Regions from separate parts of the Janthinobacterium sp. PSRC1-1 genome, predicted to be linked through region 1. Evidence: predicted binding sites of a transcription regulator. Region 1 holds the regulator's gene; each other region holds the start of a gene.
The links. Region 1 encodes sigma-54, which starts transcription at its own class of promoters, with help from an activator protein. Its sites were predicted from a motif close to TGGCANGNAANCTGCTTT; they were not measured.

Region 1 (7,486 bases):
CAGCCTGCCGAACAATGTGGCCCTGCTGCGCGACCAGGGGCACGATGTCAAGGTGATGTTCCTCACTGCCACCACGCATTCGCTGGTGGCGCGCTTCTCGGAAACGCGGCGCAGCCATCCGCTGTCGCACGAATTGCGGCCGAACCATAACCCCGCCAGCCGCCGCACCCTGATCGAATGCATCTCGGAAGAACGCGAGCGCCTGTCGGCCATTGAGCAATTGGGCCATGTGATCGATACCTCGGAACTGAGCGCCAACAAATTGCGCGCCTGGATCAAGGATATCGTCGCCTCCGAACGCGCGCCGCTGACCCTGTTTTTCGAATCGTTCGCCTTCAAGCTGGGCGTGCCGCTGGACGCCGATTTCGTCTTTGACGTACGGGCCTTGCCCAATCCCTATTACGACCTGGCGCTGCGCCCGCTCGACGGACGCGATGCGCCCGTGATCGCCTTCCTCGACGCGCAACCGAGCGCGCTGGAGCTGCTGGCCGACATCCGCGCCTTCATCGAGAAATGGTTGCCATCATTCAAGTCCGACAACCGCAGCTACCTGACGGTGGCGCTCGGTTGCACGGGCGGCCAGCACCGCTCCGTGTACATGGCGGAACGGCTGGCGCAATACTTCGGCCCCAACGAAAGAGTCGTGCTGCGCCACCGCGAGCGCAGCTAATTAATCGAGGTGGCGCAGCGGATGCGCCGCGGCCGGCCAGACAGGCGCAAAGAAGCGCGCCACCATGGCTGCGTCAACCTTGTCCAGGCTGGCGGGGTTCCAGCGCGGCGCATTGTCCTTGTCGACCACCAGCGCGCGCACACCTTCGAGCACTTCGCCATGCGCGAAATTGTGGCGCACCACGCTGCGCTCCAGGCGCAGGCAATCGGCCACGCCCAGGTGGGCACCGCGCCGCAGCAATTCCAGGGTCACCGACATCATCAAGGGAGAACGCAGGCGCATGGCCGCCAGAGCCTTGCCCGCGAACGCGCTGTCGTCCTGCGCCAGCGAGGCCATGATGGCGGCCACGGAAGGGGCGCCGAAGTGGCGGTCCAGCGCCGCGCGCGCGGTAGCCAAAGGAGAAGCCCCCGCCTCGGCCTGGAACGGCGCGGCCAGCGCCTTGATGGCCACCGGCAAGGCCTCGCCCGGCGTCGAGTCGAACAGGGCCAGCAGCGCCCCCATCTGCGCCTCGGGCAGGTAGACATCGGCCAGCCCCGTGTACAGGGCATCGGCCGCGTTGATCGTCAAACCCGTCAAGCCCAGGTACAGGCCCAGCTGGCCGGCCAGGCGGGACAGGAAATAACTGCCGCCCACGTCCGGGAACAAGCCGATATTGACTTCCGGCATGGCCATGCGCGTGCGGCCCGTGACGATGCGCAGGCGGTTGCCAGGCCCGGCTTGCGCCACGCCCATGCCGCCGCCCATCACCACGCCATCCATCACGGCGATATACGGTTTCGGGTAGAAATGAATCACATGATTTAACGCGTATTCTTCCGTAAAGAAATCTTCCAGCAAGGCGCTGCCACCTTGCGGCGTGGCCCGGCCCGCATCGTAAAAGAAGCGGATGTCGCCGCCGGCGCACAGGGCTTTGTCGCTGCTGGAACGGATGACGACGGCGTCCACCTGCGGATCGTCGCGCCAGGCCAGCAGGGCAGCACTCAGGGCGCGCACCATCTCCAGCGACAGGGAATTGAAGGCTTTCGGACGGTCGAGCACGATATGCCCGGTGCGGTTGCGGATGGAGGTCTGGACGAAGTCGCTCATGGCAGGCAGGAAAAAAGTGAAAGTGCGAATATTCTAGCGCCTGCGCGGGGAACATTGCGTTCAACAGGTCCAGACGCAAAAAAGGGCGCAAGATGTGCGCCCTTAGTTGATCACAACTGCTGGAAGCGGGTGGCCTTAAACGGCGACGACGGCGTCTTCCTCGGAGTTGTCTGGCAGATGCTTGATCGCCTCTTTACCGTGCCCTTGCACTTTGGTTTTGTATTTCATCACTTGCCTGTCCAGCTTGTCGATCAGGATATCGATGGCGGCATACAGGTCATGCGCCAGGCTTTCCACATAGACAGTTTTGCCACTCAGACGCAGGTTGACTTCGGCCTTTTGACGTTTTTCTTTCTCTTTGAGGTTATCCACGGTCAGAATCACGGCGATATCGATAACTTGATCGAAATGACGTTTCACGCGCTCCAGCTTCGTTTGTACGTATTCACGGATGGCTGGTGTCACTTCGAGATGATGTCCGCTGATGGTGAGATTCATACACACTCCTAAAGATGATCGGGTTCGTGCGGTCCATCCTATCCGGCCCGCAGAGGAACCGAAAAAAACTTACAAACACTTACGCAGGCTCACTGGCGGAATTTTCAACGCTTCCCGGTATTTGGCAACAGTACGTCGCGCAATCACCATGCCTTGTTCCCCCAGCATGTCCGCAATCTTACTGTCGGATAAAGGATTTTTAGGGTCTTCTGCTCCTGTCAGTTGCACGATCAATGCCCGTATCGCCGTCGATGACGCTTCGCCCCCCGCTTCGGTGGCGACGTGGCTACCAAAGAAATATTTCAACTCGAACATGCCGTGCGGGGTCAGCATGTACTTTTGAGTTGTTACCCGCGAGATAGTACTCTCGTGTAAACCCAGTGTATCAGCTATTTCACGGAGCACAAGGGGGCGCATGGCAACGGCCCCATGCGAGAAAAAGTTCTTTTGTCTTTCTACTATCGCCTGCGCCACGCGCAGGATCGTGTCGAAGCGCTGGCGCATATTCTTGATCAGCCACTTGGCTTCCTGCAACTGTGCGCCCATGGCGCCCTCGCCCTTGCCCTGCTTGAGCAAGTTGGCGTACATGGCGTTGACGCGCAGGCGCGGCATGACGTCGTTGTTCAGGGTGACTTGCCAGCCATTGCGCGCGCGCTTGACGACGACGTCGGGCACCACGTAATCGGACACGTCCGAGGCGAACACGGCGCCCGGATGCGGATTGCACTGGCGAATCACCGTCTGCGCCTCGCGCAAGTCTTCCTCGTCGCAATCGAGGGCTTTTTTCAGCTTGTTGAAATCGCGCTGGGCAAACCAGGCCAGGTGCTTTTCCACGATGACGAGGGCCATGCGCCGCGTCACCATGGCGACCTGCGGCAAGCGCTTGATTTGCAGCGCCAGGCATTCGGACGCATTGCGCGCGCCCACGCCGGGCGGATCGAAACTTTGCAACAGGGACAAGGCCGTGCGCATCTCGTCGGCGTCGATTTCCAGCTCTTCCGGCAGGCGCGCCAGGATGTCGTCGAGCGACTCTTCCAGGTAGCCATTGTCGTCGAGCGCGTCGATGATCAGCTCGACCAGCGCGCGGTCGCGCAATTCGAGCACCGTCACGCGCATCTGCTCCATCAGGTGTTCGCGCAGGGTACAGTGATGGGCCTCCAATTGCGGACGCGAATCTTCGTCGTCGGGCGCCTTGCCCCGGCTCGCCTCGCTCCAGTCGCTGTCGCCGCCGTCCGCGGCGGCCGGGCCCTCGCCCGCCTCGCCGTCAAACGCCTCCGCTTCGGCCGGCGCCGCAGGCGCCTCCTGGCCGGGCGGCTGGGGCGGCGCTTCGGCCGGCGCGGCCGTGGAACTCAGGGCCCCGTCGGACAGCAGGCGCAGCGAATGATCGAGCGGATCGTCGAGGCGCTCGAGCAAGGGATTGTCCGTCAGCAGTTGCTCTAGTTCCTGGTGCAATTCCAGGGTAGACAATTGCAACAGGCGTATCGATTGCTGCAACTGCGGCGTCAGTGCCAGGTGCTGCGAAGTGCGCAGCTGCAATGATTGTTTCATTGGCTCACATGCGGAAGTGTTCGCCCAGGTAGACCCGGCGCACCGACTCGTTCGCGATGATGTCGTCGGGGCGTCCCGACGCCAGCACCGAGCCCTGGTTGATGATGTAGGCACGGTCGCAGATACCCAGCGTCTCGCGCACATTATGGTCGGTGATCAGCACGCCGATATTGCGCTCCTTCAAGAAGCGCACGATGCGCTGGATCTCGATCACGGCGATCGGGTCGACACCGGCGAACGGTTCGTCGAGCAGCACGAAACGCGGGTCGGTCGCCAGCGCGCGGGCGATTTCCACACGGCGGCGCTCGCCGCCCGACAGCGACAGCGCCTGGTTCTCGCGCAACTTTTCAATTTGCAAGTCGGCCAGCAATTTATCCAGGCGCTCCTCGATCTCGGCCTTCTTCAGGGGGCGGCCTTCGACGGTCTGGATTTCCAGCACGGCGCGGATATTGTCTTCCACCGTCAGCTTGCGGAAGACGGACGCTTCCTGCGGCAGATACGACAGGCCCATCTGCGCGCGGCGGTGGATCGGCAGGCGGGAAATGTCCACGCCGCTGATGTCGATGGTGCCGCCGTCCGACGGCACCAGACCGACGATCATGTAGAACGAGGTGGTCTTGCCGGCGCCGTTCGGGCCCAGCAATCCCACCACTTCGCCGCATTCGACTTGCAGCGAGACATCATGCACGACTTGCCGCTTGCCATAGGTTTTTTGCAGCCCGCGAACGATCAGGGTGCTGCCGCAACGTGTATTGTCCATTAGTTCTTTCCTGGTGCGGGCGTGGCCGGCGCCTTGGGCTTCGGCTGGATCACCATGCGCACGCTGCCGCCATCGGGCGTGCTGGTGCCGCTGTCGGAATTTTCCATTTTGAATACTTCCTTGCGGCTGTCATACGAGATGAAGGCGCCGTTGGCCACGTCGGTCACTTTCGTGCCTTCCAGGCGCGTCAGCTTGGCCTTGGAAAACAGTTTCACCACTTCCGTCTTGTTATCGTATTCCACGCGCTCCGCCTCGCCTTCCACCCACAGGTCGCCGGCGCCATCGCGCTTCTGGCGGAAGGTGGCCAGCTTGCCGGGATCGGCCCAGAAGGTGATGAACTGGTAGCCTTGCGGGTCTTCCGTGATCAGGGCCCGGCCCGCCTTCATGGTCAAGGTACCCTTGACCAGCACGACGTCGCCCGTCAGGGTACGCACCTGCTTGACGTCATCGACGTGGCCGCTACGTGCCGTGATGACGGCTTCCTTCTCGGAATCGGCCTTCTCGGCATGCGCCACGCCCATCATGGCCAGAGAAAATACGGTCAACAGCAAGATATTCTTCATAGTATGGTTTCCTTGTTTCATTCTGTCATTTTGCCGCCGCGGCCGGGCGCGGTTTCGGCGGGAGGACCATGCGCAGCGCATTCTGCACTTCCACCACGCCAGTGGCGTTATTGGCCTTCATGCCGATGCCATTGATGCGCGAGGCGCCCGTCAGGATATCGACAGGCACGTCCGTTTCCATTCTTTCCTCATCCGGAAATACCGTCAGCGCTTCCGTCCTGACCGTCAGGTTCTGCGCCTTCGGACTGGCCACGCGGTCGATCACGACATTGCGGTGCAGTTGCAGCCGGGTATTGTCCTGGTCGATATGCGCCAGTTCCGCATTCATGTTCATCGGCGGCATGCCTGGCGTGAGCTTGCGCACGAAAGGCTGGTCGATATCGGAGGAATCATCGAGCGGATAATGCGTGAGCTTGGTACCCGATACGATATAGCTGGGCTTACCCGTCAAGTCCATGCGCACCAGGCTGAAATTGGTGATGAAATAGTCTGGCTCATCCAGATGCTTGCTGGCCTTGATGTCCTGGGCATTCTTGTTCATCACTTCCAGCAGCCAAAAGCTGCCCAGCGCAAAGACGACGGCCCCCAGCACGGTAAAAATCATGCGCCAGCGATGGGCGCCTCCTGGCTTATGCATAGGGTTTCACTCTTTCCAATCTCACTGGCGGCATGGCGATGCGCCTCACTCCAGGAACGGCGCCATGACGCGCGCATAGTTATCCTGAGCGCGCAGCAGGAATTCGCAGATCTCGCGCACCGCGCCACGGCCGCCGCCGGCCTGCGTCACATGGTGCGCCAGGTCCAGCGCTTCCGGACGCCCGCCCGGCACGCTGACGGCAAAGCCCACGCGGCGCAGGATGGGCGCATCGATGACATCGTCGCCGATATAGCCGCATTGCTCTTCCGTCAAGCCCGTCAGCGCCAGCAGTTCGCGAAACGGCGTCAGCTTGTCGTGACCGCCCTGGTGCACATGGGTAATGCCCAGGTCTTGCGCGCGGCGCGCCGTGATGGCCGAGCGGCGCGCGCTGATGATGGCCGTCTGCACGCCCGATTCCTGCAGCAGCTTGATGCCCAGGCCATCATACACATTAAACGTTTTCATCATCTCGCCATCGGGGCCGAAATGCAGGCTGCCGTCGGTGAGCACGCCGTCGACGTCAAAGATCATCAGTTTGACCTTGGCCGCGCGCGCCAGGTTGTCCGCTACGCTGTCCATCAGATCACCTTCGCTTGCGTCAGATCATGGATATGCAGCGCGCCCACCAGCTTGCCGTCGGCATCGACGACCAGCATCTGGTTGATGCGGAACTGCTCCATCACGGCCACGGCGTCGACGGCCAGGCGTTCGGGCGCGATGCTGCGCGGCTGCGCATGCATGACGTCGCGGATCGCCACTTGCGTGAAATCCTGCACGCGCTCGAACATGCGGCGCAAGTCGCCATCGGTAAACACGCCCACGGGACGGTCGTCCGCATCGACGACGGCCGTCATGCCCATGCCCTTCTTCGTCATTTCTTCCAGCGCCTGCAGCAAGGAAGCGTCCACGGGCACCTTCGGCACCCGTTCGCCGCTGCGCATGACGTCATGCACATGCGTGAGCAGGCGGCGGCCCAGGGCGCCGCCCGGGTGCGAGCGGGCGAAATCTTCTTCCTTGAAGCCGCGCAAGTCGAGCAAGGCCACGGCGATCGCGTCGCCCAGGGCCAGGGTCACGGTGGTGCTGGCCGTCGGCGCCAGGTTCAGCGGACAGGCTTCTTTCTCAACAGAAATATCCAGGTGCACGTCGGCCAATTGCGCCAGGCTGGAGTTCGGTTTGCCCGTCATGGAAATGAGCACGCCGCCCATGCGCTTGACGACGGGCATGATGGCCATCAGTTCCGACGATTCGCCGGAATACGATATGGCAATAAAAGCATCGTCCGAGGTGACCATGCCCAGGTCGCCATGGGCCGCTTCGGCCGGATGCACGAACAGGGCCGGCGTGCCGGTGGAAGCGAGGGTGGCGGCGATCTTGCGCGCGATATGGCCGGACTTGCCGATGCCCGAGACGACGACACGCCCTTTGCATTGCAGCAACATCGCCACGGCGCGGCCCACGCTGTCGTCCGTGGCCAGGCGCGCGTGCAGCGCAACGATGGCGTCGGACTCGATCTGCAAGGTGGTGCGGGCCAGCGCGACGGCGCGCTCGGTCGTCGCTTGCATGTCAATTCGATCAAAAGCTTTCAGCATTGTTTTTTCATGGGTTACACTCATGCCCAAAGTATAAACGAATTAGGAAAGCAAAAAACTTGCCAGTCACAACAAACAACGATTTCCATTGACCGCACCGGGCAACCCATGTTTTCCTCGCTTGAACTGACCCTG
Region 2 (7,486 bases), on a different contig from region 1:
CAGCTTGCCCATCGACATGGCGCGCACCAGCAGGTCGATCTCGCCCGCTGCCACCTGCTTGCCGCTGGACGAGACATAGCTGGCCGGTTTGGCGACGAACGCCACTTTCGGCGTGTGCTGGCGCTTCGCCGCCTCATCCAGGTGGGAAATCAAACCCATGCGCAAGGCGCCATGCGCGCGGATGGTCTCGAAACGGGCCAGCGCGGCCGGATCGCCATTGATGGCGTCCTGCAGTTCCGTGCCCGTGTAGCCGATGGCCTGCGCATCGACAAAAATCGTCGGGATGCCGGCGTTGATCATCGTGACTTTCAAGACACCGATGCCGGGCACGTCGAGGTCGTCGACCAGATTCCCGGTCGGGAACATCGCACCACCGCCGCCCTCTTCCTCCGCGGCCGGATCGAGGAATTCCAGCTTCACTTCGGCGGCCGGGAAGGTCACGCCATCGAGCTCGAAGTCGCCCGTTTCCTGCACTTCGCCATGCGTCACGGGGACGTGGGCGATGATGGTCTTGCCGATATTGGCTTGCCAGATGCGCACCGTGGCGACACCATTTTCGGGCACGCGCGCGGCGTCCACCAGGCCGCTGGCAATGGCGAACGAGCCGACTGCCGCCGACAGGTTGCCGCAGTTGCCGCTCCAGTCGACAAACGGCTTGTCGATGGAAACCTGGCCGAACAGGTAATCGACGTCGTGCTCAGGCTTGCTGCTTTTTGCCAGGATCACCGTCTTGCTGGTGCTCGAGGTGGCGCCGCCCATGCCGTCGATCTGCTTGCCGTACGGGTCGGGGCTGCCGATCACGCGCAGCAGCAGCGCATCGCGCGCCGCGCCGGGCACTTGCGCGCTGGCGGGCAAATCCTGCAGGCGGAAAAACACGCCCTTGCTGGTGCCGCCACGCATGTAGGTGGCGGGGATCTTGATTTGGGGGGTATGGGTCATTAGAGTTCCTGCGTTGAATGGCTGATTAAACCCAGAGGCAAAGAGCTGGGGTCAGACCCGGCGGGTCTGACCCCTGATTTACGTTGCATCAATCGTGAACTACGCGGCCTTGGACGACTCGAGGAAATCCTGCGCGAATCGCTGAAGCACGCCGCCCGCCTCGTAGATCGACACCTCTTCCGCCGTATCGAGGCGGCAGGTGACGGGCACTTCGAGCGTTTCGCCGTTCTTGCGGTGGACGAGCAGGGTCAACGTGGAGCGCGGCGTGCGCTCGCCGACGACGTCGTAGGTTTCGCTGCCATCGAGGCCCAGGGTCTTGCGGTTCACGCCTGGCAAAAACTCCAGCGGCAGCACGCCCATGCCCACCAGGTTGGTGCGGTGGATACGTTCAAAACCTTCGGCCACGATGGCTTCCACGCCAGCCAGGCGCACGCCCTTGGCGGCCCAGTCGCGCGAGGAACCCTGGCCATAGTCGGCGCCGGCGATGATGATCAATGGCTGCTTGCGCTCCATGTACACCTCGATGGCTTCCCACATGCGCGAAATCGTGCCTTCCGGCTCGATGCGCGTGAGCGAACCGGCTTTGACTTTGCCATCTTCGATGACCATCTCGTTCTTCAGGGTCGGATTGGCAAACGTGGCGCGCTGCGCCGTCAGATGGTCGCCCCGGTGCGTAGCGTAGGAATTGAAGTCTTCCTCGGGCAAACCCATCTTCGCCAGATACTCGCCAGCCGCGCTATCGAGCATGATGGCGTTCGATGGCGACAAATGGTCGGTGGTGATGTTGTCGCCCAACACAGCCAGCGGACGCATGCCTTTCAATGGGCGTGCGCCAGCCAGCGCGCCTTCCCAGTATGGCGGACGGCGGATGTACGTCGTCTGCGGACGCCAGTCGTACAAGGGGCTGACCTTGATGCCGTCATCCACTTGCGCGGCAAACATGGGGATGTACACCTTGCGGAACTGCTCCGGCTTGACGCTGGAAGCGACGATAGCGTCGATTTCCTCGTCGGATGGCCAGATATCCTTCAATAAAATCGGCTTGCCGTCCGGGGCGATGCCCAGCACGTCCTTCTCGATATCGAAGCGGATGGTGCCGGCAATCGCATAGGCCACCACCAGCGGCGGCGAGGCGAGGAAAGCCTGTTTCGCGTACGGGTGGATGCGGCCGTCGAAATTGCGGTTACCCGACAAAACGGCGGTGGCGTACAGGTCACGCGATACCACTTCTTCCTGGATGACGGGATCGAGCGCGCCCGACATGCCGTTGCACGAGGTGCAGGCAAACGCCACCACGCCGAAGCCCAATTGCTCCAGCTCGGACATCAGGCCCGCTTCCTGCAGATACAGTTCCACGGTTTTCGAGCCGGGCGCCAGCGACGATTTGACCCACGGCTTGCGCGTCAAACCAAGGCGGTTCGCATTGCGCGCGATCAGGCCGGCGGCGATCATGTTGCGCGGGTTGTTCGTGTTGGTGCAGCTGGTAATGGCCGCGATGATGACGGCGCCGTCCGGCATCTTGCCCGGCTCGTTTTCCACCACGCCGGAGATCCCCCGCGCGGCCAGTTCCGAGGTCGGCACGCGGTTGTGCGGATTCGACGGCCCGGCGATATTGCGCACCACCGACGACAGGTCAAAAGTCAGCACGCGCTCATACTGCGCGTCGGCCAGGCTGTCGGCCCACAGGCCAGTCTCTTTGGCGTACAACTCCACCAGCTTCACCAGTTCGTCGTCGCGGCCCGTCAGTTTCAGATACTTGATGGTTTGCGCATCGATGTAGAACATCGCGGCCGTGGCGCCGAATTCCGGCGCCATGTTGGAGATCGTGGCACGGTCGCCCAGGGTCAGGTGCGAAGCGCCTTCGCCGAAAAATTCCAGGTAGGACGAGACGACCTTCTGCTTGCGCAAAAATTCCGTCAGCGCCAGCACGGTATCGGTGGCCGTGATGCCCGGCTGCGGTTTGCCCGTCAGCTTGACGCCGATGATGTCGGGCAAACGCATCCACGAAGCGCGGCCCAGCATCACGCTTTCCGCTTCCAGGCCGCCGACGCCGATGGCGATCACGCCCAGCGCGTCGACCATGGGCGTGTGCGAATCCGTGCCGACCAAAGTGTCGGGATAGGCGACGCCATTTTGCACCTGGATCACGGGCGACATGCGCTCCAGATTGATCTGGTGCAGGATGCCGTTGCCTGGCGGGATCACGTCGACATTTTTAAAGGCTTTCTTTGTCCAGTCGATGAAGTCGAAACGGTCTTCGTTGCGGCGGTCTTCGATGGCGCGGTTCTTGGCGAAGGCGTCGGGGTCAAAACCACCGCATTCGACGGCCAGCGAATGGTCGACCACCAGCTGCGTCGGCACGACGGGATTGACCAGGGCCGGGTCGCCGCCCTGGGCCGCGATGGCGTCGCGCAGGCCGGCCAGGTCGACCAGGGCCGTCTGGCCCAGGATGTCATGGCAGACGACGCGGGCCGGGAACCAGGGAAAGTCCAGGTCGCGGCGGCGTTCGATGAACTGGCTCAGCGACGCGTTCAGGGTGGCAGGGTCGCAGCGGCGCACAAGGTTTTCGGCCAGCACGCGCGAGGTATACGGCAAGGTGGCGTAGGCGCCTGGGGCGATCGCATCGACGGCGGCGCGCGTGTCGAAGTAGTCTAGCTGGGTGCCCGGCAAGGGCTTGCGATGCAGGGTATTCATATTGGCACTCATTATTTGCGGTCCTTGATCGGCACGAATTCCAGGTCTTCCGGGCCCACGTAATTGGCGCTCGGGCGGATGATCTTGTTGTCGATGCGCTGTTCGATGATGTGGGCGGCCCAGCCCGAGGTGCGCGAAATGACGAACAGCGGCGTAAACATCGCCGTCGGCACGCCCATCATGTGGTACGACACGGCCGAGAACCAGTCCAGGTTCGGGAACATGTTCTTGATTTCCCACATGACCGATTCCAGGCGCTCGGCGATGTCGAACATCTTGGTGGAACCGGCTTCCTGCGACAGCGAACGCGCCACTTCCTTGATGACTTTATTGCGCGGGTCGGAAATCGTGTAGACGGGGTGGCCGAAGCCGATCACCACTTCCTTGTTGGCGACGCGCTCGCGGATATCGGCTTCCGCTTCGTCGGCGTTGTCGTAGCGTTTTTGAATGTCCAGCGCCACTTCGTTCGCGCCGCCGTGTTTCGGGCCGCGCAGCGCGCCGATGGCGCCCGTGATGGCTGAGTGGATGTCCGAACCCGTACCGGCGATGACGCGGCTGGTGAAGGTCGAGGCGTTGAATTCGTGTTCCGCGTACAGGATCAAGGACGTGTGCATGGCTTTTTCCCACGATGCCGACGGTTTTTCGCCGTGCAGCAGGTGCAGGAAGTGGCCGCCGATCGAGTCGTCGTCCGTTTCCACTTCGATGCGCTTGCCGTTATGGCTGTAGTGGTACCAGTACAGCAGCATGGAGCCGAATGACGCCATCAGGCGGTCGGCGATGTCGCGCGCGCCAGGCGCGTTATGGTCGTCTTTTTCCGGCAGGGTGCAGCCCAGCACGGATACGCCCGTGCGCATCACGTCCATCGGGTGGGCGGCGGCCGGCAGCGCTTCCAGGGCCGACTTGACAGCCGACGGCAAGCCGCGCAGGGATTTCAGCTTGGCTTTGTAGCCTTTCAATTCGGCGGCGGTCGGCAGCTTGCCATGCACCAGCAGGTAGGCGATTTCCTCGAACTCGCAGCTGTCGGCCACGTCCAGGATGTCATAGCCGCGGTAGTGCAAATCGTTGCCGGTCTTGCCGACCGAGCACAGCGCCGTGTTGCCGGCAGTAACGCCGGACAGGGCGACGGATTTTTTAGGCTTGAAAGTAGCGACTTGCGGTGCGGTCATAGTGTTCTCCAGAAGATGATTGTCAGTCCAGTGCGGCGGGCCTGGGCCTCCCAAGGCCCGCTCTTGTATAGGTGCTTACTTCTTTTGCGCGGCGAACAGCGCGTCGAGCTTTTGCTCGAAGTCGTGATAATTGATCGATTCATACAGCTCCATGCGCGTCTGCATGGTGTCGACGACGTTCTTTTGCGTGCCGTCGCGGCGCAGGGCGCGGTAGACGTTGTCGGCCGCCTTGTTCATGGCGCGGAAAGCCGACAGCGGATACAGGGCCAGGCCCACGTGGGCGCTGCGCAATTCGTCCAGCGTGAACAGCGGCGTGGAACCGAATTCCGTGATGTTGGCCAGGATGGGCACGTTGACGGCCTTGGCGAACGTGGCATACATCTCCAGGTCGGTGATGGCTTCCGGGAAGATCATGTCGGCGCCCGCCTCGACGCAGGCGACGGCGCGTTCCAGTGCCGCTTCCAGGCCATCGACGGCCAGCGCATCGGTGCGCGCCATGATGACGAAGTTCGGGTCCGTGCGCGCATCGACGGCCGCCTTGATGCGGTCGACCATTTCTTCCTTGCTGACGATTTCCTTGCCCGGACGGTGGCCGCAGCGCTTGGCGCCCACCTGGTCTTCGATATGCAGGCCGGCTGCGCCGAACTTGATCATCGATTTGACGGTGCGCGCCACGTTGAAGGCGGACGAACCGAAACCCGTGTCGGCATCGACCAGCAGCGGCAGGTCGCACACGTCGGTGATGCGGCGGATATCGGTCAGCACGTCGTCCAGGCTGGAAATGCCCAGGTCGGGCAAGCCCAGCGAGCCGGCCGCGACACCGCCGCCGGACAAATAAATGGCTTTATAACCGGCGCGCTTGGCCAGCAAGGCGTGGTTGGCATTGATGGCGCCGACGACTTGCAACGGGGATTCTTCCTGGACGGCCTTGCGGAATGCGGCACCTGCGGAGTATTGAGTCATGTGTTCACCTTATGGGTTTCGGATGGTCCCGAATGTTTCACGGAGTGGCTATGAGCATCAGTATTGCAAATGCCGTGCCAGGGCCGCGCGTCCACCCGGAAAGGACGCCGGTACCCAGTGACATACGGGCGAAACAGCCATGTATCGGCGTGGCGTGCCGTGCCACGCAAGGGAACAGCGCTGTCACGATTGAGGTCAATGATGTTTCAAATATGTTTCAATCATTCCATTTGAAACATTGAAACATGAAACGGGCCAGACTGCCACCAGGCGGGACGCCGGGCGCGCACATAAAAAAACAGCCGGCGGGCGCCGGCTGCAGGTTTGCTGGAAATGCAGGAGCTAAGCCAGCCGCACCAGCGGGTTGGCGATGATGTTGTCGATCTGGCGCACGGCTTCTTCGCAGGCGGCGGCAATGGCGCCGTCCTCGTCGTCGCGCACGAACTGCATGGTCGAGCCTTCGAATACTTCCAGGCCTTCCGCGGTGGCGCGTTCGATGTCGCAGCTGGCCGACCATTTGCCATCGGTGGTGGGCACGGCCAGGGGAACGATTTCCCAGCCTTTATAGTGAATTTTAGAACTGTTTTCCATGGGGTGCCTCCTTGTGACTGACTCGATGGTGGAAATCGTAGCATGAAGCGCGACCGCTAGCGACGTGTTTCAGGCGCCGGCGCACGGTCAGGCGCACTTTCAGGCTAAACGATTTACGCTGGCTCAAGGACGCAGCAGATTATCCACTTCCGTCCTGGCCACTTCTATCCCGGCAGTGCAAGCCGTCTCGGGCGCCGCATAGCCGCCCAGGGTACGGCTGCGCGTAATCGCTTGCGCCGCGCTCTCGCCCTCGCGCTGCAGGTGGTAGGTAAAATCCCATAAATCGTCGTTGTCCTTTTGCGGGGTCACCGAAATCGTAAAACCGCGGTATTGTTCACTGCGTGCAGTAATATCGTTCATGAATTCCTCCTTGTAAGAATGAGGTTACCACGCTGCAAGCGCCAGGGTGCGCACGACTGCCGCGCACTCCTTATCTGTTTTTCGCATGCCAAAGGTCAATTCTCAGCATTTTTTTAGCGCACTCTGGCGATATAATGCCCTTCCCTGTCCGTACTCTGCCGCCGCGATGACCCCACAAATCCAAGCTTTCTTCGATCCCGCCACCGCCACCGTCACGTATGTTGTGTACGAGGCCGATGGCCAGGACTGCGCCATCATCGATTCCGTGCTCGACTACGACCCGAAAGCGGGCCGCACCTCGACCGCCTCGGCTGACAAGGTGATCGCCTTCGTGCGCGAACACGGCTTGCAGTGCCGCTGGCTGCTGGAAACCCACGCGCATGCCGATCACCTGTCCGCCGCGCCCTACCTGCAACAGCAGCTGGGCGGCGACGTGGCCATCGGCGCCGCCATCCAGACGGTGCAGCAGGCGTTCGCCGCCGTCTACCACCAGGATGGCGCCAGGGCCGACGGCTCGCAGTTCGACCAGCTGTTCGCGCCCGACCAGGTGTTTCATATCGGTAAATTGGAAGTGCGCGCCCTGCACGTGCCCGGCCACACGCCGGCCGACCTGGCTTACCAGATCGGCGACGCCGTCTTCGTCGGCGACACCCTGTTCATGCCGGACGTGGGTTCGGCACGCTGCGACTTTCCAGGCGGCTCCGCCTCCCTGCTGTACCGCTCCGTGCAGCGCCTGCTGGCGCTGCCGCCGCAAACGCGGCTGTTCATGTGCC
Region 3 (7,486 bases), 240 kb from region 1:
GGCGGCGGCCGACGACCCCGCGCACAAGGTCGACATGCAGCCCGAGCACATGGACCGCATCCTGGCCGTGGCGCGCCAGCACTACGACTACATCGTGCTCGACGTGGGGCGCCAGATCGATGCGCTGTCGCTGCGCGCGCTCGACAATGCCGACGCCATCTATCCGGTGCTGCAGCTGGCCTTGCCCGACATCCGCGACGGGCGCCGTCTGCTCGATATCTTCCGCTCGCTCGGCTATCCGGGCGAGCGCCTGCGCCTGATCGTCAACCGCTATGAAAAGGGCGGGCGCCTGCGCCTGGCGGACCTGGAACAGGCGCTGGGCGCCGAAGTGGTGCACACGGTGCCCAACGATTACATCGCCGCCACGGACTCCGTCAACCAGGGCATCCCGCTGCTGCAGCTGTCGCGCACCAGCGCCGTGGCGCGCAGCCTGGCAGAGCTGGTGGAGCTGGTGACGGCGCGCCGCGTGACGGAAAGCCGCGGCCTGTTCGACCGTTTGTTCAGCCGCAGCGAGGCCTAGGACAGGGATGGATGTCAAGGCTCCCGCCGGGAGCCATCATGGGAGCCGAGATGACTTTACGCGAACGCCTGGCGGCGAATGAAACGGTGCGCCCCGCCAGCAATGGACAAGGGGCGCTGGCGCTGCACGCCTACCAGGAACTCAAAAAAACCATGCACCAGACGATACTCGACCGTATCGACCTGGAACGCTTGAAACGCCTGACGGCGGAGCAGTTCAAGCACGAGCTGGCGCTGCTGGTACAGCGCGTGATCGAGGAAGAGCGCATCGTGCTGAACCAGCATGAGCGCCACAGCCTGGTGCTCGACATCCAGCACGAGATGCTGGGCTTTGGCCCGCTCGAACCCCTGCTGGCCGATGCCAGCGTGTCCGACATCCTCGTCAATACCTGCGACAAGGTGTATGTCGAGCGGGGCGGGCGGCTGCAGTTGACGGACGTGACGTTCCACGACAATGCGCACCTGATGAAGATCATCGAAAAAATCGTTTCGCGCGTGGGACGGCGCGTCGATGAATCGAGTCCGATGGTCGATGCGCGCCTGCCGGACGGTTCGCGCGTGAACGCCATCATCCCGCCGCTGGCCGTCGATGGCCCGATCCTGTCGATCCGGCGCTTTGCCGTGCAACCGCTGACAATCGCCAACCTGCTCGACTACAAGAGCCTGACGCCGCCCATGGTGCAGGTGCTGCAGGCGCTGGGCCAGGCCAAGATCAATATCCTGATCTCGGGCGGCACGGGCAGCGGCAAGACGACCTTGCTCAACGTGCTGTCCGGCTTCATTCCCGGCAGCGAGCGCATCGTCACCATCGAGGATGCGGCCGAACTGGCATTGCGCCAGCCGCACGTGGTGCGCCTGGAAACGCGCCCGCCGAATATCGAGGGCAAGGGCGAAGTGAGCCAGCGCGCGCTGGTGCGCAATGCGCTGCGCATGCGCCCCGACCGCATCATCCTGGGCGAGGTGCGCGGCGCCGAGGCGCTCGACATGCTGCAGGCGATGAACACGGGCCATGAGGGTTCGCTGGCGACCATCCACTCGAACACGGCGCGCGATGCGCTGGCGCGGCTGGAAAACATGGTCGGCATGGCCAGCGTGAACCTGACGCCGCGCGCCACGCGCCAGCAGATCTGCTCGGCCGTGACGGTGGTGATGCAGGTGTCGCGCCTGACGGACGGCGCGCGCAAGCTGGTCAGCCTGCAGGAGGTGACGGGCATGGAAGGCGACATCATCGCCATGCATGAAATCTTCCGCTTCGAGCAGACGGGCGTTGATGCCGAGGGCAAGGTGCAGGGCCACTTCTGCGCCACGGGCGTGCGGCCCCGTTTCACGGAGCGCCTGCGCATGTTCGGCGCACCGGTACCCGATAGTGTTTTTGATCCGGACCGCATCTACGAATAGGAGACAGCATGGACCTGGTGTTCTACGGCTTTGCCGTGCTGCTGTTTGCCGCCTGCATCCTGATGGTGGAAGGCGCCTGGCTGTGGTGGTCGGGCACGCATGGCAGCGCGGCGCGGCGCATCAACCGGCGCTTGCGGCTGATGGCGGCGCGCGGCGAGGCGGGTGGGGAGCGGATCTCCATCCTCAAGCAACGCCGCTATGCGCGTGCGCCCGGCCTCGAGCGCTTGCTGCGGCGCGTGCCGCAGGCGGCGCAGCTCGACCACCTGCTGCTGCAATCGGGCTTGTCCTGGTCGGTGGCGCAATTCATCGGCGTCACGAGTGCCCTGTTGCTGGCGGCCTTGCTGCTGCTGGCGGCCTGGTCCATGCCCTTGCCTGGCGCCTTGCTGCTGCTGTCTTGCGCCGTGAGCGGACCGTGCCTGTTGGTGCTGCGCGCGCGTGCGGCGCGGCTGAAAAAAATCGAGGCGCAGTTGCCGGAAGCGGCCGATTTCCTGGCCCGCGCGCTGCGCGCCGGTCACTCGTTTTCGAATGTGCTGCAGATGGTGGGCGACGAACTCAATGAGCCGATCAGCGGCGAATTCAAGATGGCGCACGAAGAGATCAATTACGGCGTGCCGATGAACGAGGCGCTGCAAAACCTGGCCGCGCGCATTCCGCTGACGGACTTGCGCTACCTCGTCATCGCCGTGCTGGTGCAGCGCGAATCGGGGGGCAATCTGGCCGAAGTGCTGGTCAGCATCGCGCGCATCATCCGCGCCCGTTTGAAACTGCTGGGGCAGGTGCGCGTGCTGTCGGCCGAGGGGCGCATGTCGGCCTGGGTGCTGGGACTGATGCCGGTGGTGATGATCGGCGTCATGGCGCTGGTCAACCCGCAATACATCCGCCTGCTGTGGACCGATCCCAGCGGCATCAAATTGCTGTGGTACGCGGCCGGCATGGTGGCGCTGGGCGTGGTCTGGATGCGCAATGTGATACGTATCAGGATATAACAACAGGGGGTGGCATGAGCGCTTCGCAACTGCTGTTTCTCGTGATTGTCTTCGTCGTGGTGGTGGCGCTTGCCCTGCTGGCGTGGCTGATCTTCTTTCCCGGCGCTTTGCGCCAGCGCCTGTTCGGCGCCACGGCGCCGGCGGCCAGCGATGCGGTGGCCGACTCTGGCTGGGTGGAGCGCGTGGCGCGCGTGGCGCAGCCGTTCAGCAAGCTGTCGCTGCCGGAAGAGGGCTGGGAGCGCTCGCCGCTGCGCACGCGTTTCATGAATGCGGGCTGGCGGCAAGCGAGCGCGCCGGCCCTGTACTTTGCGGCGAAAAGCGTCTTGGCCCTGCTGTTTCCCACCGTGCTGGGGCTGTACGCGGCCAGCGCCATGGCGGCGCAGATGCGCAGCGTGCTGTTGTTGCTGCTATGCGTCAGCGCCACGGTCGGCTATTACCTGCCGAACCTGGTGCTGGCCAGCACGGCCAAGCGGCGCCAGCGCGACATCTTTGAAAATATCCCCGATGCGCTCGACTTGCTGACCGTGTGCGTGGAAGCGGGTCTGAGCCTGGAGCGTGCGCTGGTCAAGGTATCGGGCGAGATCCACATCAAAAGCATGGTGCTGGCGCAGGAATTGCAACTGGTACTGATGGAAATGCGCGCCGGCTTTTCCAAGGAAAAGGCGCTGCGCAACCTGGCCTTGCGCAGTGGCGTGGAAGATGTCGACACCCTCGTCGCCATGCTGATCCAATCGGAACGCTTCGGCACCAGCATGGGCGATTCGCTGCGCGTGCATTCGGAAAACCTGCGCGGCAAGCGCAGCCTGCTGGCCGAGGAGGCGGCGGCGAAGATCGCCCTGAAACTGCTGTTCCCGCTGATATTTTGCGTCTTTCCCACCCTGATGCTGGTGCTCATGGGGCCGGCCGTGATCGAAGTCTATCGCGTGCTCGTGCCGGCCATGGCCAGCCGCTGAAAGGAGTCACCATGCGCTTGACGCTCTCCCGCCTGGCCGCCGCCTGTGCCTGCCTTGGCCTGGCCGCCTGTACCACGCAACTGGCGCATGCGCCGGTGGCGGCGTGGCCTGACGCCGATGCCGCCTATGTGGCGGGGCGCCAGCATTTCGAACGGGGCGACCTGTCCGCCGCGCAGGCGGCCTATGAGCTAGCGCTGCGCCATGCGCCGCGCCACGTGAACGCGCGCAACGGCCTGGCCGTGCTGCACGCGCAGCGCGGCGAGCATGATGCGGCGATCACCCATTGGCTGGCCTTGACGCAGGAAACGGGTATGGCGCGGCCGCAGCAGGCCTATCTGTTCAGCAATCTCGGCCATGCCTATTCTCTGGACGGACGCGATGCGCAAGCGTTGCCTGTGCTGGAACAGGCGTGTCTGCTCGATCCGCTCAATGCGCTGGCCTGGCAGCACCTGGCGCAGGTACTCGAACGGCTGGGACAGCACGAGCGCGCCGCCCTCATGCGGCGCCAGGCGGCCAGCTTGCGGGAACACGACTTGCGGCGCGACCTGGCGGTCTTGCGCGGCGCGGCGGCGCCGCAGCTTGTGCCCGTGCCCGCGCCTGCACCGGTGCCGGAGGCGCCCGCCATGGCGCGCGTGGAGATCACGCAGAGCGATGGCATGGCCCGCTTGCAGCGCGTACCGGCAGCGGTGCGCAGCGTACCGGCCGCAGTGCCCGAGCGGCCCATGCCGGCGGCGTCCGCGCCGCAGCCGCGGCTGGAAATTGTGAATGGCAACGGCGTGCCGGGCATGGCCGCCGCGCTGGCGCGCAGCCTGGCTGGCGCTCCCGTGCAGGTGGTACGCCTGGCCAATGACACCAGCTTCCAGGTGGCGCGCACGCGCGTCGAATACCGGCCCGCGCAAGAGCAGGCGGCGCGCCAGCTGGCCCGCCAGCTGGGGCTGCAAGTGCAAACCCAGGTGCAGACCCAGGCCGCCGACTGCCCGGCCAGCGAGCTGCGCCTGGTACTGGGGCGCGACCTGAGCGACCCCGCCATGTTGCACCGCTATTATCTGCAGCAGTTGCAACTGGCGCGCCAGGCATTGGCGCGGCTAGGTTAAAACATTTCTGCCTGCATGAAAAACACGCGGCGCCTTTGCGGGCGCCGCGTATTTTTCATACTGCTGATTATGTCGGCTGGCGGCGGCGCGTAAAAGCCAGGGCCGCCAGTCCCATGCCCAGCAGGAACAGGCTGCCTGGTTCCGGCACGGCCTGGGGATCGATGACGACGATGTCGGTGCGCGTGGACTTGGCAAAGTTCAAGGTATAGCTGCCGGCGGGCAGGGCGAAATTCGAGGTCAGGGAAAACATCGAAAAGCCGTTCGTGAAGGCGCGCCCGGTGGCGGGATCGTTGGTGCCGGCCGTCATGTTCAGGCTGAACGGGTCGAGGCTGCCGACCGTATGGTTGCCATTGACGTCGCTGCCATTGTTGGCATCGCCATCGGGTGCGAACTGGAAGATCACGCCATCGGCGTTCGCGTGCGACAGGCAGCCGGCGGGGCTGGCGGCATTGCACGAGATATTGAAGATATCCATGATCGACACGTTCGACTTGTCGCCCATGGTCGTCACGCTGGTGCGCAAGTCGCGCCGTCCCATGAAGCTGAAGGTGATGAAGCCGGCGCTCGACAGGGTCAGGTTGACGGAACCGGTGAGCGTGTCGCCGGCCGTGGCCGTGGCGGCGCCGACCGTGTTGCGCTGTGCTTCCGCCACGGCTTGCACGCTGGCGCCGCCATTGAGCATATTGCCGAAGGCGTGCGCATCACCGCGCGCGAATTCCAGGGTGGAACTGGGACTGGGTGCGTAGTGGTTTTGCGGCAAGCCGCTGCAGCCGCCCCCCGAACACACTTGCAGCACGTCGGCGTTGGCGGCCGGCCCCGTATTGACGGCGCGCGGATTGACGGCCACGCCACCTTCGAAGAAGGCGCTGTCGCTGGCATTGCGGTTGGCGCCGGCCAGCGACAAGCTGCCGGCGCTGGTGGTGATGCGGAAATTGTTCAACTCATTGACGGCCAGGCCGTACGCGCCGGCCTGCGCCTGGCCGCTGGCCAGCAGACTTGCCGCCGCCAGTGCACCCAGCCAGCCCAGGGTCTTGCTTCGTGTGTGATCGACGTTCATCGCAGCCTCTTATCGTGGTCAGTCTCGGAAAATCCGGGGGACAAAGAATCCAGAATGACTTGCCTGGATTCATCTCGTAGACAGGGATAAGCAGCTTGCATGCCACACAAAAAAAGTAAATTGAATCAACTACTTGCGCAAAGCGGGCTGAGCTGGATAGGGCGAAGTGTAAGAAAGGCCGACGCCGCTTGGCGGGCGGCGCCGGCCCGCCTCAGGTACCGCGATGATAGCCCAGGTGGCCACCCGAATTGCTTGCGCAACCGCAACCGATGCGCGCCACTTCCTCACCTTCCGTCAATTTCCAGTTGGTAATGGTCGTGTGCTGCCAGTCGATGTCGCTTTTCTTGACAGGTTTGACCGTCAAGGTGCGTTGCTGCACATCCGTGTATTCCATCAGCTCCTCGTCGTCGGCGATGTCGAAATGGCGGTGGATCAGGGAAATACCGAAGCGGTCGAGTGCGCCATAGCGCTGCAGCACGTCGCGCAATTCGCGAAAGCAGGCCAGATCCGCGGGCAGCAGCGGGTCGACGGCGGAAATATCGGCAACGGGTTGCCATTGCATGGCGTGGATGTTCAGGCGGTGCATGATAGGCTCCTGTGCCCCGTGATGAGTGGCCCAGGCTGCCGGAGGGGCGCCGGCACGCCTGGCGAAATACCCATCGTGGCCGCAAAGCTGGTGCGGCGCTTGCGCCAGATCAAAGGTGCGGCACATCGTATCTCGTCCGACATTGCCCGGTAAAATAGGCCATGGCAAACAAAACCCCCACCTTCCCCGGCGCGCGCACGGGCCGCGGCCAGGTCCTGGCCGTGCTGCTGTCGAACCGCGACCAGTCCGGCGCCGAACCGCTGCAAGGCCGCGTCTCGCTGGCCGCCATCGTCAAAGCGCTGAAACGCAAATACCACTGGCCCATCGAGACGCACAGTTTCCCCGCGAATACGCAGGATGGCCGCGCCAGCTGGGCGACCGTCTACAGCTTGCCGGAAAAGGTGATCGAAGCCGCGCTGGAGGCCGGCGGCCGGGAGTGGCTGGAGAGCCGGGCGGTTGTCGGGCGGCGGTGAGTTGCCACCTTACCCTATTCGAGCCGGAAGCCAACCTTCAGCGTGACCTGGAAGTGCGCCACCTTGCCATCGACGATATGCCCGCGCGATTCCGTCACTTCATACCAGTCCATATGCTTGACCGTCAGCGCCGCCTTGGCAATGGCATCGCGTATCGCCTGATCGCTGCTCTCGGTCGACGTGCCGACCAGTTCGATGAGCTTGTAAGTGTGTGCGGACATGATGTTTCCCAGGTAGGCAAGCCAGACATCGGGAGCCTGCTTTGCGCAAGCACGTGCTCATCTTGCGCCTAAATGTGCTGATAGTCATTGCGCGGTGCAGCAATGCGATTGCGAATCTGGCGAAGGCTGCCATCATGCTGGCAACATTGTTTTCGGTTAAAGCCCGGACTTCAGTTGATTTTGTTGGTGTGTGGGTGGA

Region 2: prpB (methylisocitrate lyase) is a predicted target of sigma-54. The motif match lies at 5,825-5,842, and genes of this name have one in related genera.
Region 3: ACP7DW_RS10260 (EDSAP-1 family PEP-CTERM protein) is a predicted target of sigma-54. The motif match lies at 6,095-6,112, and genes of this name have one in related genera.

What each region holds. Positions count from the first base shown of each region.
Region 1 is NZ_JAFCWK010000004.1:442,776-450,261, reverse strand. It holds gene rapZ (RNase adapter RapZ) at 1-670, shown strand, start outside; gene ACP7DW_RS11330 (enoyl-CoA hydratase/isomerase family protein) at 671-1,756, opposite strand; gene hpf (ribosome hibernation-promoting factor, HPF/YfiA family) at 1,892-2,254, opposite strand; gene ACP7DW_RS11320 (RNA polymerase factor sigma-54) at 2,324-3,802, opposite strand; gene lptB (LPS export ABC transporter ATP-binding protein) at 3,807-4,562, opposite strand; gene lptA (lipopolysaccharide transport periplasmic protein LptA) at 4,562-5,125, opposite strand; gene lptC (LPS export ABC transporter periplasmic protein LptC) at 5,151-5,762, opposite strand; gene ACP7DW_RS11300 (KdsC family phosphatase) at 5,808-6,341, opposite strand; gene ACP7DW_RS11295 (KpsF/GutQ family sugar-phosphate isomerase) at 6,341-7,375, opposite strand; gene ACP7DW_RS11290 (monovalent cation:proton antiporter family protein) at 7,460-7,486, shown strand, end outside.
Region 2 is NZ_JAFCWK010000006.1:430,724-438,209, reverse strand. It holds gene prpF (2-methylaconitate cis-trans isomerase PrpF) at 1-939, opposite strand, end outside; gene acnD (Fe/S-dependent 2-methylisocitrate dehydratase AcnD) at 1,039-3,633, opposite strand; gene prpC (bifunctional 2-methylcitrate synthase/citrate synthase) at 3,645-4,799, opposite strand; gene prpB (methylisocitrate lyase) at 4,875-5,762, opposite strand; gene ACP7DW_RS16355 (hypothetical protein) at 6,105-6,353, opposite strand; gene ACP7DW_RS16350 (hypothetical protein) at 6,477-6,713, opposite strand; gene ACP7DW_RS16345 (MBL fold metallo-hydrolase) at 6,880-7,486, shown strand, end outside.
Region 3 is NZ_JAFCWK010000004.1:206,462-213,947, forward strand. It holds gene ACP7DW_RS10235 (AAA family ATPase) at 1-520, shown strand, start outside; gene ACP7DW_RS10240 (CpaF family protein) at 571-1,917, shown strand; gene ACP7DW_RS10245 (type II secretion system F family protein) at 1,926-2,903, shown strand; gene ACP7DW_RS10250 (type II secretion system F family protein) at 2,918-3,856, shown strand; gene ACP7DW_RS10255 (LytR C-terminal domain-containing protein) at 3,868-4,950, shown strand; gene ACP7DW_RS10260 (EDSAP-1 family PEP-CTERM protein) at 5,018-6,007, opposite strand; gene ACP7DW_RS10265 (hypothetical protein) at 6,219-6,593, opposite strand; gene ACP7DW_RS10270 (hypothetical protein) at 6,755-7,066, shown strand; gene ACP7DW_RS10275 (dodecin) at 7,081-7,287, opposite strand.